Regions from separate parts of the Kitasatospora sp. NPDC030952 genome, predicted to be linked through region 1. Evidence: riboswitches for the same ligand, from Rfam matches in the RefSeq annotation. Region 1 holds a riboswitch; each other region holds the start of a gene.
What was found. Region 1 has a riboswitch for cyclic di-AMP ahead of ACZ47G_RS28385 (NlpC/P60 family protein). Riboswitches for the same ligand answer to the same signal wherever they lie in the genome.
Positions count from the first base shown of each region.

Region 2: another riboswitch for cyclic di-AMP. It lies ahead of ACZ47G_RS36460 (transglycosylase family protein); the one in region 1 lies ahead of ACZ47G_RS28385 (NlpC/P60 family protein).
Region 3: another riboswitch for cyclic di-AMP. It lies ahead of ACZ47G_RS29550 (glycoside hydrolase family 16 protein); the one in region 1 lies ahead of ACZ47G_RS28385 (NlpC/P60 family protein).

Region 1 covers NZ_JBVIFM010000019.1:36,366-43,331, forward strand. The annotation lists gene ACZ47G_RS28355 (aminotransferase class V-fold PLP-dependent enzyme) at 1-39, shown strand, start outside; gene ACZ47G_RS28360 (Lrp/AsnC ligand binding domain-containing protein) at 57-338, opposite strand; gene ACZ47G_RS28365 (rhomboid family intramembrane serine protease) at 380-1,162, opposite strand; gene ACZ47G_RS28370 (hypothetical protein) at 1,393-1,656, shown strand; gene ACZ47G_RS28375 (NYN domain-containing protein) at 1,922-3,223, shown strand; gene ACZ47G_RS28380 (C40 family peptidase) at 3,425-4,459, shown strand; cyclic di-AMP (ydaO/yuaA leader) riboswitch at 4,796-4,950, shown strand; gene ACZ47G_RS28385 (NlpC/P60 family protein) at 4,961-6,079, shown strand; gene ACZ47G_RS28390 (C40 family peptidase) at 6,307-6,966, shown strand, end outside.
Region 2 covers NZ_JBVIFM010000034.1:11,479-18,444, reverse strand. The annotation lists gene ACZ47G_RS36465 (LacI family DNA-binding transcriptional regulator) at 1-831, shown strand, start outside; gene ACZ47G_RS36460 (transglycosylase family protein) at 1,119-2,450, opposite strand; cyclic di-AMP (ydaO/yuaA leader) riboswitch at 2,458-2,620, opposite strand; gene ACZ47G_RS36455 (sirohydrochlorin chelatase family protein) at 3,119-4,063, opposite strand; gene ACZ47G_RS36450 (DUF397 domain-containing protein) at 4,619-4,882, shown strand; partial or broken gene ACZ47G_RS36445 (ATP-binding protein) at 5,263-5,733, opposite strand; gene ACZ47G_RS36440 (helix-turn-helix domain-containing protein) at 6,151-6,966, shown strand, end outside.
Region 3 covers NZ_JBVIFM010000020.1:131,192-138,157, reverse strand. The annotation lists gene ACZ47G_RS29565 (TetR family transcriptional regulator) at 1-296, shown strand, start outside; gene ACZ47G_RS29560 (alpha/beta hydrolase) at 395-1,600, shown strand; gene ACZ47G_RS29555 (phenolic acid decarboxylase) at 1,724-2,053, opposite strand; cyclic di-AMP (ydaO/yuaA leader) riboswitch at 2,615-2,733, shown strand; gene ACZ47G_RS29550 (glycoside hydrolase family 16 protein) at 2,755-4,065, shown strand; gene ACZ47G_RS29545 (IclR family transcriptional regulator) at 4,250-5,047, opposite strand; gene aceB (malate synthase A) at 5,249-6,901, shown strand.

The DNA of each region.
Region 1 (6,966 bases):
GGCGGCCGTTGCGTCGCCGACAGCCGACGCGAGGGCTGAGGGGTACGGGCGGACCGCTACTCGTCCAGGCCGAGGGCGAAGGCCGCTTCCAGGTCGTGCTGGGAGTAGGTGCGGAAGGCGATCTGGGTCTCGGTGTGGGCCACACCCGGGACCTTGTTGAGCCGGCCCGGGATGACCTCGGCCAGGTCGTCGTGACGGCGCACCCGGACCATCGCCACCAGGTCGTAGCCACCGGTCACCGAGTACACCTCGCTGACCCCCTCGATCGCGGCGATGGCCTCGGCGATCTCCGGGATGCGGTCGACACTGGTCTTGATCAGGACGATGGCAGTGATCACTGTGCGGGCTCCTTCATGGGGTGCGGCCAGCGTATCGGGCCTCAGCCGGGCCGTCTCGGGGGGTGTCCGACCACGGTGCAGGCGTACAGGAAGCCGGCCGAGAAGCCGATCACGTGCACCAGGTAGGCCACCCCGGGCCCGGCCGAGTGCACCGACCACCACTGCAGGGCGAACCACAGGCCGAGCACCAGCCAGGCCGGGAAGCGCAGCGGGAGGAAGAGGAGCAGCGGGACCAGGGTGGTCACCCGGGCCCGCGGGTGGAAGCGCAGGTAGGCGCCGAGGACGGCGGAGATCGCGCCCGAGGCGCCGATCAGGACCCGGGTGGAGTCCGGCGAGTGGGCCTCGGCGAGCGCGAAGCCGTACGCGGCCAGGCTGCCGGCGGCCAGGTAGAAGAGGAGGTACCTGGCCCGTCCGACCCGGCGTTCGACGGTGGGGCCGAAGACGTGGAGGAAGAGCAGGTTGCCCAGCAGGTGCAGCCAGCCGGCGTGCAGGAAGAGGCCGGTGAGGGCGGACACGGCGGGGTGCTTGCCCGGGGTGGGGGCGGCGGGGCAGCCGGGGACCGGGTCGGGGGCCTCGGCCAGCTGCTCGGCGGTGAGCGGGTGACCGGTCAGCAGTTCGGCGGGGACGGCTCCCCAGCGCTGCTCGTAGCGCTGCTCGGCGCAGATCCGGGCCTGGCTGGTGCCGTACAGCGGGTTGACGCCGGCCGCCGGGCCGAGCAGGAAGACCAGGGTGTTGACCGCGATCAGGGCGTAGGTGACCGCCGGGGCGGCCACCGCCGGGCGGCCGTCCCGGGCGTCGGTGTGGCCGGGGGTCGCGAGCGCCATGCGGCCAAGCATCCCTCCGGGCGCGGCAGGTGACACGGCGGTTTACGGCAGGTGGACTACCGGTCCGTCCGGTGGGCCGGAACGGGCTCCGGTCGTCTCGGCTGACCGGTGGTCCTGATGGTTGCCCCAGGCAATAGGCTTGGGCCGGGCAATCCCGCCTCCCGCCGCCGACGCCGGGGCTCCGGGGGGAGCGCCTAGCCCACCCAGGGAACCAGCCGAGAGGATCCCCGATGACCGTCCCCGCCCTGACCGCCGAGACGCGCTGGCGCTGCACGCTGTGCGGCAACCTCACCCGCTTCGACGTGACCCGCACCGCGCGGGTGACCGAGTTCCTGCACTTCGACCTGGCCGGCGAGTCCAAGGTCGAGGAGACCGAGGTGCACAGCGAGGCGATCGAGTCGGTGCGCTGCCGCTGGTGCAACGCGGTGGACCAGGTCGAGCTGGTGGCCCGCCCGGGCGCCGAGGGTGCGGAGGCCCCCGCCGCGCAGGGCTGACCCCTCCGGTGCGGCGGGCGGTGCGCGACGCGGCCGTCCACCGCACGGGACAATACAGACAAGACGCACGGAGCGTGACGACAGGGGCGGCCGCGGCCGCACCCGCTGGACCAGGATCGGAGCCGAGGACGTGGTGGACGCAGCGAGGGAGCCCGGCGAACCGCAGGGGCTTCAGCCCGCTGCGCAGGCACCGCAGCCGGCCGCCGGGACGGTCCCGTCCGAGACCCCCGCCCCGGGTGCCGCGGCGGAGCGTACGGCTGAGAAGCTGGACCGGCCGCTGCCCGAGGGCGTGCGCCGGCGGGTGGTCGGGCTGGCCTCGGACGCGCTGGGCGGGCTGCCGCCCGGGGAACTGCCGCAGAGCCTGCGTCAGTACGCCAAGTTCACCCCCGCGCGGCGGGCCAAGTACGCGGCCACCGCGCTGGCGGCGGCGCTGGAGTCCGAGCCGGCCTTCCGGGTGCGGATAGCGGAGCGGCTGCGGCTGGGCCAGCCGGACCTGGTGAAGGCGCTGGAGTCGGGCACCGTCCCCGGCGCCGCCGATCCGATGGACGTCGCGGCCGCCGCCTACCTGGTGCGGTCGGCGGGCTGGAGCCGGCTGGTCGCCGAGGCCGGCGAGGAGGCCGAGCGGGCCGGCGCCGAGGACGCGGTGGCGGAGGCCTCCCGGCTGGTGGAGAAGCTGCAGGCCGAGCTGGCCGAGGTGCGGGCCGCCGCCCGGGCGGACCTGGACCGCCAGCGCGCGGAGTTCGAGGGCGTCCGGCGGGAGGCCGAGTCGCTGCGCAAGAAGGTGCGGTCGCTGGAGAGCGACACCCGCCGGGCGCAGGCCGAGACCCGGCGGGTGGCCGGCGAGCTGGAGGCCGCCAGGGCGCAGGCCGCGGGCGAGCGCAGTGCGGCCGAGAGCGAGGCGCGGCGGCTGCGGCACCGGGTGTCCGAGCTGGAGAACGCGGCCGAGCAGGGCCGCCGCTCGGCCCGGGAGGGGCGCAGCGTCGAGGACATGCGGCTGCGGCTGCTGCTGGACACCGTGCTGCAGTCGGCTCAGGGGCTGCAGCGCGAGCTGGCGCTGCCGGTCTCCCAGATCCGCCCGGCGGACCTGGTGGAGGCGGTGGTGCCGGGGGCGGCCTCGCCGCACGACGTGGCCCGGCGCGGCCTGGCCGACGACGACCCGGCGCTGCTGGACCAGCTGCTGGCGATCCCCCAGGTGCACCTGGTGGTGGACGGCTACAACGTGACCAAGACCGGGTACCCGACGTTGCCGCTGGAGCAGCAGCGGATCCGGCTGCTGGGCGGGCTGGCGATGCTGGCCCAGCGCACCCAGGCGGAGGTCACCTGTGTGTTCGACGGGCAGGACCTGGACGTCCCGGTCATCATGGCGCCACCGCGCGGGGTGCGGGTACGGTTCAGTCGGACCGGCGAGACCGCGGACGAGTTGATCCGCCGTCTGGTCCGGGCCGAGCCGCAGGGCCGTCCGGTGGTGGTGGTCTCCACCGACCGGGAGGTCGCGGACGGCGTGCGGAAGGCGGGCGCGCGCCCGGTGGCCTCGGTGCTGCTGCTGAACCGGCTGGCCCGGCCCTGACCAGCGGCCCGGGCGGCGTGACAGCAGGTCAGTGCCGTCGTCGGGCAGGTGTGCGGATCCGGTGAAGTCAGTGCGAGAACCGGAGTTCACGCCTTCGGGGGAGTGGCAAAACGGGTAGATCTTCACTAGGGTCTGGCGTCAAACCTATTTTCCGGTATCTCACCCGAACAGGTGAGTCCGTTGGAAGAAGGAGCGGGTCCCTTGGCCTCCCACCGCCGTCCCAAGCAGCCGAGCCGCGCGCGGGTCTCCGTGCTCACCGCGGCCGCTGCGACCGCGGTCGCCCTCTCCGCCCAGGTGGCCGCGCACGCCGCGCCGCAGCCGAACACCAGCGACGTCAAGGCGCAGATCGACCAGCTCCAGCAGGAGCAGGAGCAGGCGGCGGAGAAGTACAACGGCGCCAAGGAGCGCGCGGACCAGCTCCGCAAGCAGGCCGACCAGCTGCAGGACCAGGTGGCCCGCAGCCAGGACCAGATGAGCCAGCTGCAGACCGGCCTGGCCCAGGTCGCCGGCGAGCAGTACCGCACCGGCGGGATCGACCCGTCCGTCCAGCTGATGCTCTCCTCGGACCCGTCGGGCTACCTGGAGAAGGCGTCGAGCGTCCAGCAGGCCAGCACCACCCAGACCGAGGCGCTCAAGGGCCTGCTTGACCAGCAGCGCCGGCTGGACCAGGAGAAGAGCGAGGCGGCCGCCGTGCTGGCCTCGCTGGACTCCACCACCAAGGACCTGAACCAGGCCAAGACGGACGTCAACACCAAGCTGAAGACCGCCCAGGACCTGCTGAACTCGCTCAGCGCCGCCGACCGTGCCGCGCTGAAGGCCCAGCAGCAGCAGGACGACCGCGCCTCGCGCGGCGCCGACCGGGTCGACCTCAGCAGTCTTCCGCCGGCCAGCGGCTACGCGGCCGTGGCCGTCGCCAAGGCGATGAGCAAGCAGGGTTCGCCGTACGTGTGGGGCGCCACCGGGCCGAGCACCTTCGACTGCTCGGGTCTGATGGTCTGGGCGTACGGCCAGGCCGGCGTCTCGCTGCCGCGCACCTCGCAGGAGCAGGGCCACATCGGGACCGCCGTGACGCTGTCCACCGCCCAGCCCGGGGACCTGGTGATCTACGGCGGCGACATGCACCACGTCGCGATGTACATCGGCAACGGCATGGTGGTCCACGCGCCGCACACCGGTGACGTGGTGAAGGTGATGAAGGCCGACGCGATGCCGATCAACACGATCCGCCGGATCTGACGAGCCGACACGCCCGAAGGGCCGGCTCCGGCCCTGTGATCCGCGCCACCTCCCGAGGGGGGTGGCGCTTCGGGTTCGCCCGCCTCAGTGCCGATCGGTGAGAGTCGATCAGCTTTGCGTGCGGCGGCGATCACCATCAGTCATTTTCACAAAAGAACATGGGTGATCTTCCGTCTTTTTTCTGACAAGGATTTGAACGGATCACGGTTCAGTTACTAGGGTCGTGCCTCGAACCACCGCACTGTCGATCACCCAGCCTGGGTGGCGGCGGTGGTTACCGTCGAGTTCGCGAAACAGCGGGGCAGGTCGAAGCGACTGCCCGACAGGGGAGCCCAGTAGTCGGGGGCGCTGCGGAGCGGAGCCGGGGAACCACGTTCCTCCGGGGTGAATCGGCGCCAGGTCGGCCGCAGGTGAGGCCGGTGAGGCGCCGTAGGGCATGCTTCCGGCCCGAACCCGTCAGCTCACCCGGTAGGCGGATGTAGGAAGAAGGAGTCCGCCTTCGTGGCGTCCCATCGTCGTCCCAAGCCCGCCAGTCGCGCCCGTGTCTCGATCCTGACCGGTTTCGCCGCCGCCGCCGTCGCGCTCTCCGCGCAGACCGGCGCGCACGCCGACCCGCAGCCGACCAAGGACCAGGTCAAGGAGCAGGTCGACCAGCTCAACGAGCAGGCCGAGCAGGCGACCGAGAAGTACAACGCCGCCCAGGAGAAGCAGCAGGAGCTGGAGAAGCAGGTCTCCGGCATGCAGGACCAGGTGGCCCGGCAGCAGGCTCAGGTGACCGACCTGCAGGGCGGCCTCGCCGAGATCGCGGGCGAGCAGTACCGCAACGGTGGGATATCCCCGACCGTCCAGCTGATGCTCTCCTCCAGCCCGGACAACTTCCTGAACCAGGCCGGTGCGCTCAACCAGGCCGGCAGCACCCAGAAGAACCAGCTGAAGCAGCTCCAGGACCAGCAGCGCAAGCTGGACCAGGACCGCACCGAGGCCCAGAGCAAGCTCGGCGAGCTGGAAGCCACCACCACGCAGCTGAAGGCCTCCAAGGACGAGGTCCAGAACAAGCTGAAGGCCGCCCAGGACCTGCTCAACACGCTGACCGAGCAGGAGCGCCAGGCGCTCAAGGCGGCCGAGGACAAGGCCGCCGCCGACGCCAAGGCCAAGGCGGACGCCGCCGCGAAGGCCAGCCAGCCGGCCGATCGCGCCTCGCGCGACAGCAGCCGCAGCGACCTCGGCTCGGGCGCCGCGGCCGCGCCGGTCAAGGTCGCCCCGGGCAGCTCGCACGGCGCGGCCGCGCTGGCCGCCGCCGCCACCAAGGTCGGCAGCCCGTACGTCTGGGGCGCCACCGGCCCCGGCTCCTTCGACTGCTCCGGCCTGATGGTCTGGGCGTTCAACCAGGCCGGTGTGTCGCTGCCGCGCACCTCCCAGGAGCAGGCCGGCGCCGGCACCCGGATCGGCTCGGACATCTCCCAGGCCCAGCCCGGCGACATGCTGATCTTCTACGGCGACGCCCACCACGTCGGCATCTACGCGGGCAACGGCCAGGTGCTGCACGCGCCCAAGCCGGGTGCGTCGGTCCGCTACGAGGCCGTCTCCAACATGCCGCTGGCCTCCATCGTCCGGGTCTGATCCCCGCTCGAAGGTTCACGGGCCCGGTCCTCCGTCACGGAGGGCCGGGCCTGCGGCTTTTCCGGCTGCTCGGCCTGGTGTCCGAATAGGGGTCAAATATTCGGGTCGGTAGGGGTTTGGACTCACTTGCCCGGACTCGCTAACGTCTGCCACCGGACTCCCGCTCGACGGCCGCCCAGCAGGGCGCGGCCGCGGGGCCGCGCCGCAGGAATGGAGCCGCTGCCGCCATGCCCGTGCACCGTCGTTCCCAACTGCTCGCCCGTGCGCTGGTACTGACCGCGGCCGCCACCACGGCCCTGGGCGTGGCGACCGCCGGCAGCGCCCAGGCCACCCCCGGCGCGCCGGACGCGCCCGACCGCAAGGACGTCAAGGCTCAGGTCGATCAGCTGTACGACGAGGCCGAGCAGGCGTCGGAGAAGTACAACGCCGCCCAGGAGGCGCAGAAGCGGCTGCTCGGCGAGACCACGATCCTCCAGGGCGAGGTCGCCGCCGCCCAGGACCAGCTCAACCAGCTGCGCGGGGACCTCGCCACCGTGGCCGGGGCCGAGTACCGCGGCGGAGGGATGGCCCAGACCGCCCAGCTGATGCTCTCCACCGACCCCGAGGGCTACCTGGCCCGCGCCCGGACCCTGGGCCAGGCCGCCGAACGGCAGCAGGAGACCCTGCACGAGCTGGTCACCCGTCAGCGCCGGCTCGACCAGCGCCGCACCGAGACCGCGGCCAAGCTCGCCGAGCTGGACCAGGCCCGCCGCTCGCTGGCCGAGAACAAGCAGCAGATCCAGCAGCGGCTGGCCAAGGCCCAGAAGCTGCTCAACAGCCTGGGCGCCGCCGAGCGGACCCGGATGATCGCCCAGGACGCCCGGGACGCCGAGTCGCGCGCCACCCGC
Region 2 (6,966 bases), on a different contig from region 1:
ATCACACCGGAGTTGAGCAACCCGATCTTCCCCGCGCTGGCGCAGGTGATCGAGCAGGTGCTCAGCCGGCACGGGTACACGCCGGTGCTGTGCACCCAGACCCCCGGCGGCTCCACCGAGGACGAACTGGTCGAGATGCTGGTGGACCGGGGCGTGGCGGGCATCGTCTTCGTCTCCGGACTGCACGCCGACTCCACGGCCGACCACGACCGCTACGCCCGGCTGTCCGGGCGCGGGGTGCCGTTCGTGCTGATCAACGGCTACAGCGAGAAGATCGACGCGCCCTTCATCTCGCCGGACGACCGCTCCGCGATGTGGATGGCCGTCCAGCACCTGGCCGAACTCGGGCACGAGCGGATCGGCCTGGCGGTCGGGCAGCGGCGGTACGTGCCGGTGCTGCGCAAGATCGAGGGCTTCACGGCGGCGATGCGCGAGGTGCTCGGGCACAGCGAGGAGCAGGCCGAGGGCCTCGTCCACCACACGCTGTTCAGCGTGGAGGGCGGGCACGCGGCGGCCGGCGCGCTGCTGGACAAGGGCTGCACGGCGATCGTCTGCGGGAGCGACATGATGGCGCTCGGGGCGATCCGGGCGGTGCGGCAGCGGGGGCTGTCGGTGCCGCAGGACGTGTCGGTGGTCGGCTTCGACGACTCGCCGCTGATCGCCTTCACCGAACCGCCGTTGACGACGATCCGGCAGCCGGTCGAGGCGATGGCGACGGCCGCGGTGGACGCCCTGCTGGAGGAGGTGGGCGGGAACGCCGCCCAGCGTGGGGAGTTCATGTTCCAGCCGGAGCTGGTGATGCGGGGTTCCACGGGAGCCTGTGCGCGCTGAGGCCGGCGGGTGCCGTCCAACTGACGGGCCCCGGAGGGCGGTTGCTCTCCGGGGCCCGTCGGCGCGCGGGCGGGGTGGTCCGGCTGCTCAGCCCTCCTGGGCGGCCGGGCGGTCGGGCGCGTGGGTACGGCGAAGCCCCGGGGGAGCGACCAGACTCTCCCCGGGGCTGTCGGGTGACGGCGGCCGGCGGCCGGCGGCTGACGGATGACAGATGATGAAATCTGTTATCCGTCAGCTGTCATTCGTCAGCCGTGCGGTGCGCGGTGCGCGCGGTGCGCGCGGTGTCCTCAGACCCGGCCGGCGAAGTCCGGAGCCCAGTTGGCGATGGTCTGGAGGCGGACGCCCGAACTCGGGTTGGCGGCCTCGACGTACTGGCCGTTGCCGATGTAGATGGCGACGTGGTAGACGCCGGAGTCCTGGCCGTTGTTCGACCAGAACAGCAGGTCGCCCGGCTGTAGGCTGTCCAGCGAGACGTGGGTGCTGGCGGCGGCCTGGTCGGCGGCGACGCGCGGGATGTTGACGCCCGCGGCGCGCAGCGCGGCCTGGGTCAGGCCGGAGCAGTCCCAGCCGCCGTTGCCGGTGCCGCCGTAGACGTACGCCTGACCGACCTTCGACTGGGCGAAGGAGACGGCCGCGGCCATGCTGCCGGTGGCGGTCTGGGCCGGGGCCGGGGTCTGCGCCTGGGCGGCCGGCTTCGAGGCGGGCTTGGAAGCCGGCTTCGAGGCGGTGGACGTGCCCTGGTCGATCGGCTTGGCGTTCACGGCACCGCCGTTCGAGGCCTGGCCGGACTTCTTCGAGCGGTCGAACCAGGTGAAGTCCGAGCCGGACTTGGTGGCGGTGGAGGACTGGTCGGCCTGGGCCGAGCCGCCGTCACCGAAGGTCAGCTGCTGGCCCGGGTAGATGGTGTCCGGGCCGTCGGTCAGGGTGCTGCGGTTGAGGTCGTACAGCCGCTGCCAGCCGCCCTGGACGTTGTGCTTGGTGGCGATCGAGGACAGCCAGTCGCCGTCGACGACGGTGTAGCTGCCGCCCTGGGCCTGCGCCTGACGCTTCTGCGCCCAGCCGCCGTTGGCGGCGGAGTCGGCGGAGGAGGCGGAGTCACCGGAGGTCTGCGCCTGGTCCTGGACGGGCGCGGCCGGCTTGGCGGGCGTCGCCGCCTGGGCCGGAGCCTGGGCGGGCTTGGTGGCCGGCTTGGCGGCGGGCTTGGCGGCGGTGGAGCCGGCCGAGGTGTCGACCGCGGCGGCGGCGCCGCCCTGGGTCAGCCCGGCCTGCACCGAGCAGACCGGCCAGGCGCCGGGGCCCTGCGAGGCGAGGACCTTCTCGGCGACGGCGATCTGCTGGTCCTTGGTGGCCTGGTTGGCCTGCGGGGCGTACGCGGTACCGCCGAAGGCGGCCCAGGTGCTGGAGGTGAACTGCAGGCCGCCGAAGAAGCCGTTGCCGGTGTTGATGCTCCAGTTGCCGCTGCTCTCGCACTGGGCGACCTTGTCCCAGGTGGCGACGGAGGCGGCGTTGGCGGTGCCGGTGGTGAGGCAGGGGACGGTGAGGCCGACGCCGGCGACGCCGAGGGCGGCGATCACGCGACGGGTGCGGCTGGACAGGCGGTTGCCGTTGGAAGGCAGCATGAAGACGCGGTCCTCTCCCACGCCTGCGAGGTGAGCTGTCGGATTCGGGCTGGAGTTGCCCGGCCGCGCTGTGGGCGCGGCTTCACCCCTAGCCCTGGACCGTTCCGGAAAACGACCTAGGGCGACTTACCTGTGGTTCCCCCGCTCCTGCCGTGATGCGTTTTCGCGCTGCCAGGACATCCGACGGCAGGACTCGGCGTCGCGGATGAACTGGGTCCGTGTGGTCACGAACGGGGAGCACGTTATGCAGACTTAAGTTAAAACTGCAAATACCTGTGACGCGCATCACGGTTTAGTGGGAAACGTCAAATGGCTCGTAATTCATGATCGCAAATGATCGTTTTCTTGCAAATTCGCGATGGATTCCGATAACTGGCTTCGCCTCAGGAGTGAAGTGACGGAGCGTTGGAGCGCGACGGGGGCATGCCCGCGCGCCGGTGGAGCGGCAGTGAATCGAGCGCCGGACAACGCGCCGACAATTCATCGACAAATGGCACCAGAACGGACATTGCGTCGCATTGACCGCTTAACTCTCCTGTGGGGCGATCCGAACACGTCGAAAGGGCCCGGAACGCAGCCGTTCCGGGCCCTTCGGTGGTGCGGGTGCCGCGACGGGCGGTCGCGGGCTCTCCGGCGGGCGTTCCGCCAGGTCGTACGGGAGGTGGCCGTCAGCCCTCCAGGGGCCCTTCGGCGGCCGCGTGGGCGCGGCGGGAGCCCTCCCCGGCCCCGGCGGTGGCGGCGGCCTCCGCCTCGGCCAGCTCCTCCGCCGTCGGCGTGGGCAGCGCGGCCAGGTAGGTGGAGGCGATCAGCTGGCCGACCGTCGGGTACGCGCCCAGCGGCGCCGCCGACGGGCAGCCGGTCTCCTCGGCGGCCGTGGCGAGCAGCTCGGAGTCCGCCTCCGGGCCGATCACGAGCGGGGCCAGCGCGGGGCGCTGGGAGCCGGTCTCCTTGAGGTGGTTGACGGCGGCGGCGACCGAGCCGGGCACGTCGAGCGCCGCGGGGACGACCGGGACGGCCAGTCGGGCGGCCAGCAGGACGCCGGTGATCCCGGCCGCGGCGGCCGCTTCCTCGCCGCCGACGGTGGTCAGGACCACGCCGTCCGCGGCGGTCGCGATGGCGAACAGCCGGGCCCGGTCGGCCCGGGCCAGCCCGGCCTCGGACAGTCGCACGTGGACGGCCTCGGCCAGCAGCGGGTGCGGGCCCAGGGCGTCGGTGACGGTCGCGCCGTACTCGGCGGCGAGGGCGTGAAGCCCGGTCAGGAAGCCGTGCGGGCCGGGCACCAGCGGCACCACGACGGGCGTCGGCAGTCCGGCCTCGGCGGCCGCCGCCAGCAGCTCCGCGACGGTGCGCTCCTCGGCGCCCCCGGTGGTGGCGCCGTCGGTCGGGAGGTAGCCGACCGCGGCCTGGACGCCGGTGTGCTCACTGCGGACGATCGAGAGCAGTTCCTCGACGACCGAGCGGGACTCGGGCCCCGGGGTCGCGGGTACGGCGAGCACCAGGGCCGGCGAGCCGGTGCGGATCTCGGGGCGCTCGGGGCGGCGGTGGCGCCCCCGCGCACGGGAGCCTGGAGTGCGGACGGGCAGTGGCGCGCCCGGGATGGCTGCGGTGCTCATGCCGGAGATCGTAGGACATCTGCCCGTCAGGCCTGCAGTCGGCTGCCGTACGGGTTTCGGGTGGTCGTGGTGCGGAGGCCGTGTCCCTGCCGCGCCGGTCCGGAGTGTTTGCCTACAATCCGGACATTCCTCACCCAACCCCCGTTCGGACTCGCACGGTTGCCCAGACGTGCGCCGCGGGGCATCGCGTTGCACGAGAGGTGCGTGAGATGTCTCACAGTCGGAGGATGGACTGACGGAGGGTCACGAAAGTGCGACTCCCGGCATTCGAAGATCAACATTCAGCGGGGGGCCGCTCACGGCCGGTTATGGACAACCCGACGATTCCATCGGCTATGTCCGTTTACGTACCGTCAGGAGAAGGGTCCGTGAAGAGTTCGCGGCGACCGGTAAAAGGCCTCGTGCACCTGCAATGTCCCGTGCTGATGCACGTGCACTGCGGCTATCATCGCGTCAAGTGAGGCGTTGTGCCGGACCGGTACGGGGCCGGTCCGTTCGGCGGGTGCCGGGGGCGCCGCGCTGGACGACAACTCCGGAGCTCTTCGGGAGACTTCTATGCACGACTCGCAGGTAACGCACGGCTCGAACCACACCTACAACGGGATGGCCGCCGCAGACCTCAAGGGGGTGGTCTGGCAGAAGAGCCTGCACAGCAACTCCCAGGGCAACTGCGTCGAGTTCGCGGCCCTGCCGGGCGGCGACGTGGCGATGCGCAACTCGCGCTTCCCGGACGGTCCGGCGCTCATCTACACCCGGGCCGAGATCGCCGCGCTGCTGCTGGGCGCCAAGGACGGGGAGTTCGACCACCTGGCGGTCTGACCGGCCGCCGGGCCACCATCGGGGGGCCGTCGTGGGTGCTGACACCACGACGGCCTTTGTCTTTGTCCGGCGGCCCTGCTCGCGTCCGGACGGTCCCGCGGCGGGATGCGCCGGCCGTGCGGGATGTGCCGGCCGTACGGGACGTGAGGGCCGCAGGGAACGTGCCGGCCGTGCGGGACCGGGGCCTGGCTGAAGGGCCCGGGGTGTGGTCCTCCCGGGTCGCCCCTCGGTCGGCCGTGCGCCGTGCGGCGCTAGGCCGAGCGCCGGTGCCGTCCACCGACGTCGACTCGTCCGTCGAGCGCGTGACCGTCGAGTCCGGTGCCGTCGAGCCGACTGCCGCCCAGGCCGCCGCAGTCGAGTCCGCTGCCGCCGGCCGGCTCCGCCTCGAACATGGCCCAGACCACCTTGCCGCTGCCCAGCGGGTGCCAGCCCCAGGAGTGGCTGAACGACTCCACCAGGTGCAGCCCGCGGCCGGATTCGGCGACGAAGTCCGCCTCCCGGGCCACCGGGCCGGTGCTGCTCGGATCGCTCACCGCGCAGACCACCTGGGGTGCGCGGTGCACCAGGCTTATTCGGATCGGCAGTCGCCCCTCCGGGGTCGGCTGTGTGGGAAAGTCGTACTCGCCCAGGGCGCCGCCCGACGGGTCGGGCCGTGCGCCGATCGCATGCCGGAGCGCGTTGGTGACGAGTTCCGAGGCCACCAGTGCGACATCGTCGAACAGCTCCATCAGGCCCCAGCGCTGGAGAGCGGTCCGGGCGAAGTCGCGAGCGGATCTCACGGCTTCGAAGCGAGGAGCGAGCGTACAGGTGACCACATGTGGGTCAACTGCCAAAGCCGTACCGGTGCTCATGAAGAGCTCCTCCCATAAGGGGGCGGACACGGCTGGACCCGCCGGGGTCATGCCGGTCACCTCCGACTCGCTCGGCCGCTCGGCCGCCCCTTCGACCAGGCGCGCGCGCACTCGAACGCCCGATGGCGCGGGGACGCCGCCGGGTCGGTGCACGGAGTCGCGCGTGGGGTCGACGCGGAGCCCGCGGGATTGCCAGGGATGTGCAGGTGCACGTGCACCATGGTGGTGTGCGCTCACTGCAGATGCAAGAGTCGATTCACGTGCAGTCGCACTATTGGCATATGCAAGCGCCGGATGCACGTGCATCCTGGTGTGCGGAGTGTGGAACTGATAGGAACATCCGTCAGTATCGGCACCGTGAGCGCTCAACTGATGGCAGACTGTGCGCTGTTTGCCCTAGGTGGAGGTTTCGACCGCATGACCACAGTTCAGCCGGGCGGCGGCTCGATGGTCCGCCGGATCCTCCTCGGCTCGCAGCTGCGTCGCCTGCGTGAGGCGCGCGGCATCACCCGTGAGGACGCGGGCTACGCGATCCGCGCGTCCGAGTCCAAGATCAGTCGTATGGAGCTCGGCCGGGTCAGCTTCAAGGAGCGCGACGTCGCCGACCTGCTCAGTCTCTACGGCGTCGACGACGGCCTGGAGCGGGAGGCCCTGCTCGGGTTGGTCCGCGAGGCCAACAAGTCCGGCTGGTGGCACAGCTTCAACGACGTGCTGCCGGGGTGGTTCCAGACCTACGTCGGACTGGAGGAGGCCGCCCAGCTGATCCGCACCTACGAGGTGCAGTTCATCCCCGGACTGCTGCAGTCCGAGGAGTACGCACGGGCGGTTTTCGGCCAGAGTCGGCCGGTCATCAGCGAGGAGGAGGTCGAGCGGCGGGTCAGCCTCCGCCTGCGCCGGCAGAAGCTGCTGACCGAGGGGGCCAGCCCGCGTCTGTGGGCGGTCATCGACGAGGCGGCGCTGCGCCGGCCGGTCGGCGGGCCCAAGGTGATGCGCGGTCAGGTGCAGTACCTGATCGACGTCGCCGAGCAGGCCAACGTGGTCATCCAGGTCATGCCGTTCCGCTTCGGCGCGCACGCGGGCGAGTCCGGGGCGTTCTCGATCCTGCGCTTCCCGGAGCAGGACCTCGCGGACGTGGTCTACCTGGAGCAGCTCACCAGTGCGCTGTACCTGGACAAGCGGGACGACGTCGACGCGTACATCCAGGTCATGGAGCGGCTCTGCGTGGACAGCCTC
Region 3 (6,966 bases), on a different contig from region 1:
ACGCGGGCTCGGAGGAGCGACTGCGGTCCGTGCTGGCCGAGCGCAGCCCGGCCGGCGCCGACCCGCTGGAGATCCGACTGGCCGCCGCCGCGGCCACGGCGGCGATCCGGGTGGCCCTGGAGCAGTGGGCCGCCTCCGACGCGGCGGTGACCGGCCCGGGCTCCCCGCAGGACCTCGGCGCCCGCTGCATGCGCGAGCTCACGGCGGGGCTGGGGCTCTGGGCGCGACCGGCCGGGGCGTGGCCCCACGCTCGCAGCCGTACAGCCGCCGATCAGCTTCCTCCCAGCTCCCGCTAGGGTTGGACGTCGCGCCCCGGTGGGGGAACCGGGGTGAACTCCTCGGATGTCCCTGAGCGGAGGGGGCGTGGAGTTCGAGGCGTGGGAGCAACTGGAACATGGGTCTGACGAGCCACAAGGTGCTGGCGCTGACCGTGCTGGTCGCGGTCGTGATGATGGTCGGCACGGTCTGGCTCTGGCCCAGACTCGCCAGGAAGAGCTGGCAGGCAGTGCTCGGCCGGATCGGCGCGCTGCTCGCCACCCAGCTCACGGTGCTTGCCGCGCTCGGCCTGGTGGCGAACAACTACTTCGCGTTCTACAGCAGTTGGGACGATCTGCTGGGCACCGGCAGCACCGGCCCGGTGGTGATACACAACAAGGCGGACGCCTCCGGCCGCCTGCTGGTGGAGACCATAGGCCAGGCCTCGGTCAAGGGCGGCGGCGCGATGGGCCGTGAGCCGGGCCACTCCGGCGAGATCCGCAAGGTCCGGATCGACGGCAAGGTGAGCCGGCTGTCGACCGAGGGGTACGTCTACCTGCCGCCGCAGTACTTCCAGCCCGAGTACGCGCAGAGGCAGTTCCCGGCCGTGATCGTCAGCACCGGATTCCCAGGAATCGCCGAGAACCTGATCACCCGCTTCAACTACCCGGGTGCCGCGCTCAAGCTGCTGCAGGAGGGCCGGATGCAGCCGACCGTCATGGTGATGCTGCAGCCCTCGCCCGCCCTGCCGCAGGACACCGAGTGCGAGGACATCCCCGGCGGCGCCCAGTCGGACACCTACTTCACCAAGGACGTCACCTCGGCGATCCAGGCCAGCTACCGGGTCTCGTCCGACCCGCACGCCTGGGCCTTCATGGGCAACTCGACCGGCGGCTACTGCGCCGTCAAGATGGCCATGCGCCACCCGGACGTCTTCCCGACCGCCGTCGCCCTCTCCGGCTACTACGACGCCGCCGACGACCCGACCACCGGCGACCTCTTCGGCGGCAGCAAGCAGCGCCGCGACGAGGCCAACCTGATGTGGCGGCTGAAGAACCTGCCGCAGCCCGACATCTCGGTGCTGCTGGCCGGCACCAAGAAGGGCGACGGCAACTACAAGCCGGACACCGAGGCGTTCATCGACGCGGTGCACAGCCCGATGAAGGTCTCGTACAGCATGCTCGAGAACGGCGGCCACAACTTCGAGACCTGGAGCGCCCTGCTGCCGTCCTCGCTGGAGTGGCTGTCCCAGCACCTCAGGGTGCCGAACCAGCCGAACCAGCCGGGCGAGCCGAACGCCTCGGGCCAGCCGAACCAGCCGGGCCAGGCGAGCCAGACCGCCTGACGTCACCGCCGTCCGACGCCGTCCGACGTCATCTGAAGCCGTCCGACGCCGTCCGGAGAGAACACGCCGAACCCCCGGAGCCGAGGCCCCCGGGGGTTCGTGCGTGCTACGGGGCGGCGCCGGTCAGGCCACCCGCTCCAGCGTCCCGGTGTGCAGCTGGCCGACCCGGCCGCCCTCGCCCTCGAAGGTCCAGAAGGCCCGTACGGTCAGCGCGTTGAGGTCCATCACATGGCTGACGGTGATCCCGCTCTGCTCCGTCCAGCTGACGAAGTAGATCTCCGGTGCGACCTCGGCGACGTGCAGCCGCACGTCTTCCCACTGGCCGGCCGACTCGCCGAGGCCCTCCCAGCGCAGCCGAGTGCCGTCGGCCGAGTAGCTGTTGCGGAAGGCCGCGCCGTTGTCGGCCCGGAAGACGTAGGTACGGCCGGCGAAGGCGGGCAGGGACGCGGTCATGGTGGGGCGGGACCTCTTCTCGGGAGTGCGGGACGGACCGTGCGGTCGGGCTCGGTGCACTTGTGCACCGCGGAAAACGCCAGGGTTCCAATTTATCCGATCGGTCGGACTCGGGCGGCCCCACGCCACGGTACGGTCCGCCACCGTCACGCCGTCCACCGTGTGCTCCCGGCGCATGGGGCGCCGCCCGTACGGCGGTCCTACCGTCCACGCCCACGAGACGCACCACCCCCACGAGACCTCGCACCAGGCGCGCCCCCGCCGCGACCACCTGGAGCCGGCCTGGGTCGCCGGAGACCGAGGGCCAGGTGGCCGAGAGCCAGGTGGCCGACTGGCTCGGCTGATCGCCCGGCCACGGTCGCGAGGTTGATCAACTCGGCCACCACGGAGCGTCGTTGATCGACACCACTGTGAGCTGTGCGACAACCGGCCGGATCAGGTTGTCCGTTCACGGACGGCCTGCCTAGCCTGCATCCGTCGTCCGCTGTCGCGGACCCCGCCGCCGGGACGCCGAGTCCTGTCCACCCGCCGGCCGGCACTCGAGCACCACAGCGGACGGGAGCGGGGGAACCAAGGTCAGCGCCCGGTCCGTACGCATCAGCGTGCGGACCGTGGCTAGGGGTGAAGCCGCTCCACAGGCGGCCGGGCAACTGCAGCCCGAATCCGACAGCTCACCTCGCAGGCGTCGCAGAGGACCCCCCATGCACCAGCCTGCCGGGCGCCGTCGCGCCCCTCGCCACGCCCGTCCGACCCGCCGCGGCCGCAACGCCGCCCTCGCCGCCACCGGGGCGCTCGCGATCAGCGGCGCCGGCCTGCTCGGGCTGCCGTCCGTCGCCGGCGCCCAGGCCGCCACCGCCCCGACCGTGACCCAGGACCGGCTCGCTCCGGCCGCCATGGTCGCCGGCCGGGCCGCCACCGCCTCGCTGGCCCTGCACTCCTCGTCCTGCTTCACCGCCAAGACGGTCGGCGTCGGCGTCCGCGACGCGCGCGGCACCAACCTGGACTTCCCGGGGAACGCGACCAACGTGCAGATATGCCCGACCGGGCTCAACTTCACCAGCGGTGCGCGCACCCTGCCGGCCGGAACGTACACCCAGTTCGGCTTCTGGCAGGACTTCGGCGGCAGCTGGCACAACCTGCCCTCGCAGCAGCTGGTGGTCGCGGCCACCGGTACGTCCACGCCGACCCCGTCCCCGACGACGGCGCCCACCACGGCACCGACGGCGACGCCCACCACGACGCCCACCACGGCACCGACGGCGACGCCCACCACGACGCCGACCGCCACGGCCACCCCGACGACGCCCGCGCCGTCCTCCCCGATCGCCGGCAAGTCGCTGACCTGGTCCGACGAGTTCAACAGCCCGATCGACTGGGGGCAGCGCTGGGTCGGCGACAAGAGCACCGCGTACAAGTACGGGAACCACAACCCGGACGACAACAAGCTCGACTGGCTGAACAAGAACAACGTCACCGTCGCGAACGGCGTCGCCACCTTCACCGCCACCCCGGGCGGGCCCACCCTGGAGAACGGCCAGCAGTCCTGGAACACCGGCTTCCTGACCACCGAGGGCTCCACCGAGGGCTTCCAGGTCAAGACCGGCGACTACGCCGAGGCCCGGGTCAAGATGCCCTCGGGCGCCGGCGCCTGGCCTGCCCTGTGGACCTGGAAGAACGGCAACGGGGAGATCGACTCCTTCGAGTACCACCCGGACAACCCGAACCTGCTGGAGTTGACCAACCACATCAACCCGAGCAACCCCGAGTACTACACCGATGCCAAGGCCGTCGCCAAGGACCAGTGGGTCACCATCGGCACCTACTACGGCGCCAACTCGGTGGACTGGTACGTCAACGGCGTCAAGGTGTATTCGGACAACAAGGGCGTGGGCACCAACTTCTCGGCGTACCTGATCCTCAACCTCTCGGTGTGTGCCGGGAAGTACCACCCCGCGCCGCAGGGGACCGCCCCGATCACCATGGCCGCCGACTACGTCCGCGTCTACCGCTGACGGTAGCCGCCGGGCCCGCGTAGCCACCGGGCCCGGGTAGCCGCCGGGTCCGCGTAGCCCCCAGGACCAGCCGCTCTCATGGACCGGCAGCCGTTTCGACCACCGTGTGGTCGAAACGGCTGCCGGTTCTTGCGTTCAGGTCCCTGTGTTCAAGCCCATGCGTGGCAAGTGAGTTGACGACACGTCAGGGTGCCAGGACCTGTCCGAGCCGGGTCGCGATCTGCTGCATCACCGGCACCAGCGAGGACGCCCCCGTCTGCTCCTCCAGTGCCCGGATCCGGGCCTCCGGGCCGGACACCGATAGCGCGGTGGGCGTCGGCGCGCCCGGCACCGCGAGGGCGATGCAGCGGACGCCGATCTCCTGCTCCTGGTCGTCGACGACGTACCCGCGCTCGCGCGCCTCGGCGAGCTGGTCCATCAGCTCCTGCGGGTCGGTGAGGGTGTACTCGGTGTGCGCGGGCAGCGGGTTGGGGCCCAGGACCGCGCGCGCCTCGTCCTCCGGGAGCTGGGCGAGCAGGGCCTTGCCGACGCCGGTGCAGTGCGGCTGCACCCGCCGTCCGACCTCGGTGAACATCCGCATCGAGCGCCGCGACTGCACCTGTCCGACGTACACCACCTCGCCGCCCTCCAGTACCGCCAGGTTGGCGGTCTCGCCGGTGGCCTCCATCAGCTCGGCCAGGTACGGGCGGGCCCAGCTGCCGAGCAGTCGGCCGGCCGTCTCGCCGAGCCGGATCAGTCGGGGGCCGAGGGTGTAGCGGCGCGCGGTGTCCTGGCGGACATAGCCCTGCTGCACGAGGGTACGGACCAGTCGGTGGATGGTCGGCATCGGGAGACCGGAGCTGGTGGAAAGCTCACTGAGGGTGGCCACGCCGCCCGAGTCGGCCAGCGCCTCCAGGAGTTGGAAGGCGCGCTCGACGGACTGCACGCCGCCGCTCGCGCGGTCGGCGCCTGTCGTCGATGCTGTGTCGGGGGTCGCAACCACCGGCGTTCCCTTCGCTGTCGGGGAGGAGTAGAGTCCCGGCGATCTCTTCAACAAACCGTTGAAATTCTGTATCGCGGAAACTAGTCTCCACCTTACAGAATCGAACTCGCCGACAGGCGGGTAACGATCGAGGAAGTTCCCGAGGAGGCTCCCACCGGAGCTCCCTTCGCCAGGCTCAACCGTCTTAGGAGTGTCCTGCTCATGGCTGCAGATCAGGGGCCCGTCGGCGCCTCCCCCGCCGCTCCGGTCGTCACTGTCGCCGGTCCGCGCGTCCACCGGGCCGAGGAGGTGCTCACCCCGGAGGCGGTCGCCTTCGTCGTGGGCCTCCATCGCGCCTTCGAGGGTCGCCGACAGGAACTGCTGGCCAGGCGGAAGAGTCGACGCGCCGAGATCGCCCGCACCGGCACGCTGGACTTCCTCCCCGAGACCGCCGACGTCCGGGCCGGCGACTGGAAGGTCGCCGAGGCGCCGCGCGCCCTCCAGGACCGCCGGGTCGAGATCACCGGCCCCACCGACCGCAAGATGGTCATCAACGCCCTCAACTCCGGGGCGAGGATCTGGCTCGCCGACTTCGAGGACGCCACCTCCCCGACCTGGGAGAACGTGGTCAGCGGCCAGGTCAACCTGATCGACGCCTTCGAGGGCCGGATCGACTTCACCGGCACGGCCGGCAAGGCCTACACCCTCAAGCCCGCCGCCGAACTCGCCACCGTCGTGGTCCGCCCGCGCGGCTGGCACCTGGACGAGAACCACCTGCTGGTCGACGGCGTCCCGGTGGCCGGAGCGTTCGTCGACTTCGGCCTGTACTTCTTCCACAACGCCGCCCGGCTGCTCGCCAGGGGCGCCGAGGACCCCAACTCCGGGCCCTACTTCTACCTGCCGAAGACCGAGAGCCACCTCGAGGCCCGGCTCTGGAACGACGTGTTCACCCACGCCCAGGCCGAGCTGGGCATCCCGCACGGCACCGTCCGGGCCACCGTGCTGATCGAGACCATCACCGCGGCCTTCGAGATGGACGAGATCCTCTACGAGCTGCGCGACCACGCGGCCGGCCTCAACGCCGGGCGCTGGGACTACCTGTTCTCGATCGTGAAGAACTTCCGCGACGCCGGCGAGCACTACATCCTGCCGGACCGCAACAGCGTCACCATGGCCTCGCCGTTCATGGCCGCCTACACCCGCCTGCTGGTGCGCACCTGCCACCGGCGCGGCGCCCACGCGATCGGCGGCATGGCCGCCTTCATCCCCAGCCGCCGGGACCCCGAGGTCAACGCCGCCGCGCTGGAGAAAGTCAAGGCGGACAAGGACCGCGAGGCCGGCAACGGCTTCGACGGCTCCTGGGTCGCCCACCCGGACCTCGTCCCGGTCGCCCGGGCCTCCTTCGACGCGGTGCTCGGCGAGCGGCCGAACCAGAAGGACAACCCCGGCCCGACCGAGCCGGTCACCGCCGCCGACCTGCTCGACATCGCCGGCGCCGGCGGCACCTGCACCCGCGCCGGGCTGCACAACGCCGTCCAGGTCGGCGTCCGCTACATCGAGGCGTGGCTGCGCGGGCTCGGTGCGGTCGGCATCTTCAACATGATGGAGGACGCCGCCACCGCCGAGATCTCGCGCTCGCAGACCTGGCAGTGGATCCACAACGGGGTCGTGCTGTCCGACACCGGCGAGAAGGCCACCGCCGAGCTGGTGCGCACCCTGGTCGCCACCGAACTGGCCGAGCTCCGCGCCGAGTTCGGCGACCAGGCCTACCAAGCCGGCCGCTGGCGCGAGGCCGCCCAGCTCTTCGAACAGGTCGCCCTGGCCGAGGAGTTCGCGGACTTCCTGACCCTCCCCGCGCTGCCCCTGCTGGGCTGAGCACCAATCTATCCGCCGGCGCCACCGCTGCCGCCTGCCGGGCTGTAGCAGTCCCGCCGCCCAAT